Regions from separate parts of the Intestinimonas sp. MSJ-38 genome, predicted to be linked through region 1. Evidence: riboswitches for the same ligand, from Rfam matches in the RefSeq annotation. Region 1 holds a riboswitch; the other holds the start of a gene.
What was found. A riboswitch is a leader RNA that binds a small molecule or an ion and turns the genes downstream of it on or off. The one in region 1 is predicted to bind cobalamin.

Region 1 (4,210 bases):
TATCCGCTGCCATTGTAGATGCTCATGGGAACATCCACATAGCGGGCGCAGGTGCAGATGGTCTGGATCTGGGGGGCGCAGGAGCGGCAGCAGGAGCAGCAATTTCTTTGGCAATGATTTCTCATACTCTCACCATCCCATTTGAATTGGCGCTTCCCCGAGGGGAGCGCTCACCTTATTGTATGCGTCACAGGCCTTCGGCGTCCCTGGTGCTGTTTGACAGAAGGCAGGGGAACATGATACTATCTCTATATAATGCCTTTTGGCAAATTTTCCCCGGGTTTCCGGGAAAAGGGGATCAAACAACATGAAACACCAAAACGCATGGCTCTTCAATCTGATGCTCATCGGCACCGCCTTTTTATGGGGCGTGTCTTTTTTATGGGTGAAAGATGCATTGAACGCCGGGTTGGACAGCAGCTTTTTCCTGTTTCTTCGGTATTTGCTGGCCTCACTGATCTGGCTGCCTTTCTGCGGCAAGGAAGTGAAGAAACTCACCTTCCGTCAAGTGCTTATGGGCCTTACGGTGGGCTTTTTTCTCTATGCCGCCATGCTGGTGCAGACCATCGCTCTGGGCATGACCACGCCTTCTAACAGCGCCTTTATCACCACATCCTATGTGGTGCTCACTCCCTTTGTGGTGTGGGCCCTTTTGCGGCAGAAGCCCAAAAAGAAGATCTATGCCTGCGCGGCCCTGTGTTTCCTGGGGCTTTATGTGCTCACCAGAGTGCCGGGAGAGAGTTTTTCCCTTTCCTTTGGCGATGGCCTGACCCTGGTGTCGGCCTTGCTGTTTGCTTTGCAGATGACCTTCCTATATCGGTTCAGCAGCCAGCTGCCTTCCAAAGTGCTCACCTTCCTGCCCCAGGCCACCACCTGTGTGCTTTCCTTTATTACGGCCCTTGTCACGGGAAAAGTCACCTTCCAGGGCGTAGATGTGAAGGCCGCTTTGATCCCCACCTTGCTGGTGGTGTTTCTGGCCACATTGGCCGCAGGTTATTTCCAGACCGTGGGCCAGAAAAATGTGGAGCCCTCCCGGTGCGCTATTATCTTTTCTCTGGAGTCGGTGTTTGCCTGTATCGCATCGGTGGTCATGGGCTATGAACCGCTGACCACCAACCTGGTGGCCGGGGGAGTGATCATCGTCACTTCCATCATCATTTCCGAACTGCCCTCCAAAGAGGATCGCCGTCAGGCGCGCCTTGTGAAGCAGATGCGTCAGGAAGAGAAATGAGAATGCAGCACCCCTCGCTCTTTTTCGTTGACAAAAAAGGGCGGAGGGTGTAAACTATCGTGGGCAAAGATCAACCGGTGCGCCAGGAAAATTTTTCCGGCGAGAATAGGTAAGCTGGGTGCAATTCCCACGCGGGACCGCCGCTGTAATGGCCGAGCCCTTTTCCAGAATGTCACTGTGGTTACACACGGGAAGGCGGAAAGGGCAAAGACGCCTGAGCCAGAAGACCTACCTGTTGATACATAGCCGGGCCGCTTTGCGGTGCGCGGCAAATTACACAGCTAACGGAATCCTTGGCTGGCGTAACAAGGGCGGTGCTTTGGCACTTTGGTCTTTTTATGCCTTTTCCCCAGGGAAAAGGCATTTTTTTTGTGCCGGAGACCGCCGAGAAAAAAAGGAGGAATTGTCATGCGCAAACGAGAAAAACTGGCTCTGAGTCTCTCTTTGTTCATGGCCCTGGGTGCCGGTGTAACACGGCAGGCAGGCGCGATGCACATTATGGAGGGATTCCTGCCCCCCAGCCACTGTGTGGCCTGGGGCGTCATTTGTCTGCCCTTTCTGGTATGGGGCGCCATCCGCATCAAAAACATCACCCGGGATCACCGGAAGACTCTGTTGCTTCTGGCTATGTGCGGGGCCTATGCCTTCGTGCTGTCGGCTCTCAAGATCCCCAGCGTCACCGGCTCTTCCAGCCATCCCACTGGCACCGGTCTGGGAGCCATGCTCTTCGGGCCTTCGGTGATGGCGGTGCTGGGTATCATTGTGCTGCTGTTTCAGGCGCTGCTTCTGGCCCACGGTGGCCTGACCACCCTGGGGGCCAACACCTTCAGTATGGCTATCGCCGGACCCTTCCTCACCTACGGGGTGTGGAAACTGTGCCAGAAAATGGGCGTGAAGCGGGAAATTTCGGTGTTCCTGGGCGCTATGCTGGGGGATCTGTTCACCTATTGCGTCACCAGCTTCCAGCTGGGCCTTTCCCATCCCGGCGCAGGCGGGGTGTGGAGCTCCACCGTGGAGTTTATGGGCATCTTTGCCCTGACCCAGGTGCCGCTGGCCATCATTGAGGGTATCGTCACCGTGGTAGTGGTCATGGGGCTGGATCATTATGCCCAGCCGGAACTGCGGGATCTGGCCCGGAGAAGATGTGAGGAGGGTACAAAATGAAAAAGAGTGTGATCGCAGTACTTTTGCTTCTGCTGTGCGCCCTCATCGCCGTCTTTCCTCTGGTGATGGTGAAAAACAGTGAGTTCGGCGGCGCTGACGGAGCAGCCGAAGAAGCGGTGCAAAAAGTGGACCCGGACTATGAGCCCTGGGCCGAGAGCATTCTGGAGCCGCCTGGCGGAGAGACCGAGAGCCTGCTCTTCTGTCTCCAGGCCGGTTTGGGCGCCGGGGTGCTGGGCTTTGGCTTCGGCTGGCTGGCCGCCCGGAAAAAATACCGGAATGATGAAGCATCTCAATAAGCGTCCCTTTCCAAGCCCTGCCCTGCGGCAGGGCTTGGAGTGCGTGAAAGGGGGAAAGTATTCAGGGTGAAAAAGGTGCTTTGGGGCCTTCTGGCCTTTGTGCTGACGCTGGCGTTCACCTGGGGCAGCCTGCCGGGGAACTACGCCCTGGCCATGGGGATTGCGGCAGCGTTGCTGGCGTTTTTCCTTTTGGGACACGGCGAGCACAGTCACCATGGAGCGGTGTCCTTTGATCAGCTGGCCCAGCGTTCCCCTTTGGGCAAGGTGCATCCCGGGATCAAGATCCTGTTTTCTCTGGGGGCCCTCTTTCTCTGTGCCGGGGCCAAAAGCCCCTGGCCGCCGTTGCTGGCAGGGCTGGTTCTGGGCGGGGTCACCGTATGGAAGGGAAAGGTGCCGGTGAGAAGATATCTTTCCTTTCTGGCGCTGCCTTTGTCCTTCATCGCTTTGAGTGCCCTGGTGATGATTTTTCACCTTTCCCACTTTCCGATAGGGCTTCTGGACATCCCTCTGGGGCCGGTATGGCTTTCGGCCACGGCAGCGGGACGGCAGGACGCCATGTTGACCTTCTGCCGGGCCATGGGTGGAGTGAGCTGTCTGTATTTCCTCAGCCTGTCCACCCCTTTGCCGGAGGTCATCCACTGTCTGGAAAAAATCCATGTGCCCCAGGTGGTGCTGGAGCTGATGTTTTTGATCTACCGTTTCCTCTTCCTCTTGTGGGAGGAGGGACAGCGGCGCAATCAGGCCGCCCAGGCCCGCATGGGGCAGGGCCGCTTTGGAAGAAAGGTGCAGAGCTTTGCTCTGGTGGCCCAGGGCCTTCTGGGGGGCGCCATTTTGCGGGCCGAGCGGAGCTGGCAGGCCATGGAGAGCCGGGGGTATGACGGCACTTTCTGTTTTCTTCAGGAGAAAAAGCCTGTGAGATTCCGTCATGGCCTGTGGGCCGCTTTGGGTCTTGCAGCCCTGGGGATCACGGTCTTTTGGCCGGGGAGGTAACATGGAACAGATCATATTGCAGCTGGAGGACCTTTGCTATTCCTACGGCGGGGATGCCCCTGCCTTGGAAGGGCTTTCTCTCAAGGTCAGAGCCGGAGAGCGTATTGCTGTGCTGGGAGGCAACGGAGCAGGAAAATCCACCCTGTTTCTTTGCTGCAACGGCGTGCTCCACCCTCAAAAGGGACGAGTGATCTATGAGGGACAGCCCATGGACTGCCGCAAGCGCCGGGACCGGTTGGCCTTGGGGCAGGGAGTGGGCATCGTTTTCCAGCAGCCGGATGAGCAGATTATTGCCCCTACGGTGCTGGGGGATGTGGCCTTCGGGCCATTGAATCTGGGATTTTCCCAGGAAGAAGCCAGAAAGCGGGCCGAGGATGCTCTTTTTCAGTTGGGACTGGAAAGGTTCGAGGAAAGAGCGCCCCAATATCTCAGCGGCGGCGAAAAAAAGCGGGTGACCATTGCCGGTGTGCTGGCCATGGAGCCAAAAGTGCTGCTGCTGGATGAGCCGGCCGCTGCTTTGGATCCCCAG
Region 2 (4,210 bases), on a different contig from region 1:
GAGTGGATCACCTTCACTCCCGGCATCGTCACCGCTCTGCATATGGCAGTCAACTCCGTCACCGAGCCCGGCGACGAAGTGCTGATGTGCTCTCCGGTATACGGCCCCTTCTTTGGCGCCGCCACCGATGAAGGCCGTGTGCTGCTGGATGTGCCCCTCCATGACGAGGACGGCTATTACACCATGGACTGGGATGCCATGGAAAAAGCAGTCACCCCCAAGACCCGGGCCATGCTGCTGTGCTCCCCCCACAACCCCGGCGGCCGTGTGTGGACCAGAGAAGAACTGGAAAAACTGGACGCTTTCTGCGAAAAGCACAATATCTTCGTCATCGCCGACGAAATCCACAACGATCTGGTCTTCTCCGGCGAGCACATCGTCTACGGCAATGTGTCCGAGCACGCCAAGATGAACTGCATCATCTGCACCGCCCCCAGTAAGACCTTCAACCTGGCCGGCATCCAGGGCTCCAATATCCTGATTGCCAACGAGGAAGTGCGGAAGAAGTTCCAGGCTCAGGTGGCCAAGGCCCATGCCAGCGCCAACGTCTTCGCCGGCCCCGCCACCATCGCCGCCTACAACGAAGGCGAGCAGTGGCTGGATGAGCTGATCGATGTGCTTCGGGGCAACTGCCAGTACTTTGTGGACTTCATCCACGAGCACTGCCCCGAACTGAAAGTGCGCATGAACGAAGCCACCTATCTGATGTGGCTGGATTGCCGCGGCCTGGGCATGACCGAGGAAGAGCTGGGCAAATGGTTTGCCGAAAAGGTGGGCATCGCCGCCAATGTGGGCTCCTGGTTCGGTCAGACCGGCACCTGCTTCCGTCGGCTGAACATGGCCTGCCCCCGCACCTTTGTGGAGGACGCCTGCCAGCGGATCGAAAAAGCTGTCAAGGAACTGCGCAAGTAAAACTGGCCTTTGGCCTGAAATAAGAAAAAAGCACCCCAAGGGCTACTCCTCACAAGGACATCTTGAGATCAACCCAAGAATGACCGATTGAGAGAAGCCCTGGGGTGTCTGCCCCAAATGTTTCAAATGGGGGGAATGGCCGCAAGCCACAACAAGATGGCTTTCGGCCATTATATATATCATGGGCATGATAGAAATCGAAACAAGTCAATTTGTTGGTTTTGTGCCGCACGGGGATATAATTATACTTGCAATCAGCAAAATATTGCCTTATAATAAATAAAGTGTAAAGTAAATAATATTAGGCAGATACGATGAGAAACTTGTGTGACACAGGTGCTCTTTATCATAAGCCGGTGAGAGTCCGGCGCGAAAGGCCGTGTTCGTCGTGGGACGTCAGCCGGCAGTGATCGTACATCAGGGAGCATCCTCTTGGGAGTCGTAGGCTGTTTTGTATCCATGCGGTCTTTCCGAAGAGGAAAGACCGTTTTTTTATGCCAAAATAAAATATAACTTTTTGTGGCCGCAGAGGAAAATTCGGGCGGCTGAACAAGGGAATCGGGTGAGAATCCCGGACGGTAACCGCCGCTGTATGCGTGATGTCCGCTGCTCGTCAACGAAAGTTCGCCATTGGGGACGTGCCCTGAGAAGGCAGAGCAGACCGGCGAAGGCAGGAATACCCTGCCCCAAGCGCAAGTCAGAAGACCTACAAAAAGAGACAGGCCAGGTGTGGGACGCTGCACTTGGCATTCGTTACGCAGAAAAACGGCTGCGGATCCTGAGATCCGCAGCTGTTTTTTCAGTGAGGGACAGAAATGGCGGAAGAAATCAACAAAAATCAGCTGCTGGAGCAGAAAAAAGCGGTGTTCGACATGATCGTGGAAGGCCCCAAACTCCCCGGAGAGGCGGAGGCGAAAGAGGACGATCCGTACTCACTGGACACCGAGCGAGGCGCGCAACTCTACGCATCTTTTTCTGATGACGAGTTGCTGGAACTTCTGCGCGGAAGTGCCCAGCGTCTGGGACATTCTCCCTCTCAGAGGGAGGTGCATTGGATCCTGCGTGCATATCTCAAAGCTCGTTTCAAAAATTGGCCGAGGGCATTGCGTGCAGCGGGATTGAGCCGGTCGGCGGGTCGGGGCGGAACATCCTCAGAGCAGATGTCTCAGAAGAACGAGGAGTACCAGCAGATGCTCAATCAAATTCGAGGCATGGCGGAACAGCTGGGCCGAATCCCACACCCGTCGGAGCTGCCTGAGATATGCCGGAAACTGAAAAAACGCTATCGTACCTGGGGCGAGGTTTTAGCTGCTGCCGGAGTTGAGGAAGCAGTGGCTGTCCATCTGCAGAAAGAAGAAAACCTAAAGGATGATGAGCTGCGTATGCTCCAAGAATTGAGAACCCTCGCGGAAAGGCTGAATCGCTCGCCCCTTCGCGGTGAAGCGGAGCAAAGCCTGCGGGAATCCCTGCTCCGGCGTTTTGGATCGTGGCGGAACGCACTCTATCAGATCGATCTGGAACCGGTTCGGCGCATCACCCCCTTTGTGAATGCTCCGCTGCAGCGGGAAAAAGACAAGCAGAGGGCAACCCACCGGCAGGAGCTATACGACTGCCACTATCGGCTTTTGAAGCTGGATCCCCAGACGCAAGCAGATTTGGCGTTGGTACGGAAACTGGCGCAGCAGCTTGGGCATCCTCCCGGCCGCAGAGAGGTACCGGCGGAGGTCCGCATGCGCCTGCAAAAGGTCTGCGGCTCCTGGTCAAACGCCCTGTTTCAACTGGGGTTACAGGAAAAGCGCGGCAGATTGCGGCAGCGTTGATTTACTTTTGCGAGGTGAGGAATGCAGATGAAACGAAAAATAAGCTACCGGCTTGCCCATATTTTTCTGGTGCTGCTGGGCGTCAGCTTTTTAAGTTTTCTGCTGATGTATGTGTCGCCGGGCGATCCAGTCCGGGCCATGTACGCTGTCAGCGGCAGTATCCCGTCGGAGGAAGTGCTGGAACAGACCAGAGAGGAACTGGGACTCAACGATCCGTTTTTCATCCAGTACGGCAACTGGATCTCCAACTGCCTCCGGGGAGACTTCGGCACATCCTACTCAAAGGGCGAAGCGGTAGCGACCCTTTTGATGGAGCGGGTCATGCCCACCATTCAACTGGCGCTGCTGTCCCTGGTGATCATGGTTCTTGTGGCCGTACCCATCGGCGTATACTCCGCTTTGCGACAGAACAGCATACTGGACTATCTTTTGCGGGGTACCACATTTATCAGCATTTCCATGCCTAATTTCTGGGTGGGATTGCTGCTGCTCTATGTGGTGGCCATGAAGCTGGGATGGCTTCCGGTGGTGTCCAACCAAATGAACTTCCAGCGGTTGATTCTGCCAGCCGTGACATTGGCCATTGCCATGGCGGGGAAATACGCCCGACAGGTTCGGGCGGCTATTTTGGAGGAATTGCGTCAGGACTATGTGGCAGGCGCCAGGGCCCGGGGGCTGTCGGAACGATGCGTGCTCTGGTGCCATGTGCTTCCAAACGCTGTTTTGCCCCTCATCACCATGCTGGGGCTGTCTTTGGGCTCTCTGCTGGGCGGTACCGCCGTGGCGGAAGTGATCTTCTCCTATCCGGCACTGGGCAGCCTGGCGATCTCCGCCATTACCTCCAGAGACTATCCGCTGATCCAGGGCTATGTACTGTGGATTGCCCTGATCTATATGGCGGTCAATCTGGTGGTGGATCTCTCTTATAACCGGCTGGATCCCCGGCTGAGAAAGGAGCTGCAGACATGACCGCTGCGAAAAAGCGTTTTTTGGTGTTTGGCTTGATGGCCCTGGCCATTCTTCTTGTGGCGGTACTGGCCCCTGTCATTGCCACCCATGATCCCAACAGCTCCGTTCTGGCGGATGCGGTACAGTCCCCCAGCGGAGAACACTGGTTTGGGACAGACAAAATGGGGCGGGATCTGTTCTCCCGTGTCATTTATGGTACCAGAACCTCCATTTTATCCACCATGGTACTGGTGCTCAGTATTCTGTTTGTGGGCGGTACCCTGGGCATCGTGGCCGGTTATGTCGGCGGCATGGTGGAAACCGTCATCATGCGCGTTGCCGACATGATGGTCTCCTTTCCCGGTATGGCTCTTGCCATTGCCCTGGCCGGTATGCTGGGCGGCAGTATCATCAGCGCCATCCTGGCCATTATGGCGGTAAGCTGGACGAAATATGCCCGCCTGGCCCGCAGCCTGGTGCTGAAGGTCAAACACCAGGACTATGTGCTGGCTGCTCGGATCTCCGGGACC

Region 2: another riboswitch for cobalamin. It lies ahead of KQI26_RS13725 (homing endonuclease associated repeat-containing protein); the one in region 1 lies ahead of KQI26_RS07505 (energy-coupling factor ABC transporter permease).

The regions. Positions count from the first base shown of each region.
Region 1 is NZ_JAHLPO010000009.1:89,099-93,308, reverse strand. It holds gene KQI26_RS07515 (hypothetical protein) at 1-125, opposite strand, end outside; gene KQI26_RS07510 (DMT family transporter) at 308-1,231, shown strand; cobalamin riboswitch at 1,290-1,482, shown strand; gene KQI26_RS07505 (energy-coupling factor ABC transporter permease) at 1,640-2,395, shown strand; gene KQI26_RS07500 (energy-coupling factor ABC transporter substrate-binding protein) at 2,392-2,691, shown strand; gene cbiQ (cobalt ECF transporter T component CbiQ) at 2,758-3,681, shown strand; gene KQI26_RS07490 (energy-coupling factor ABC transporter ATP-binding protein) at 3,683-4,210, shown strand, end outside.
Region 2 is NZ_JAHLPO010000031.1:8,765-12,974, forward strand. It holds gene KQI26_RS13720 (MalY/PatB family protein) at 1-912, shown strand, start outside; cobalamin riboswitch at 1,413-1,641, shown strand; gene KQI26_RS13725 (homing endonuclease associated repeat-containing protein) at 1,728-2,732, shown strand; gene nikB (nickel ABC transporter permease) at 2,760-3,701, shown strand; gene nikC (nickel transporter permease) at 3,698-4,210, shown strand, end outside.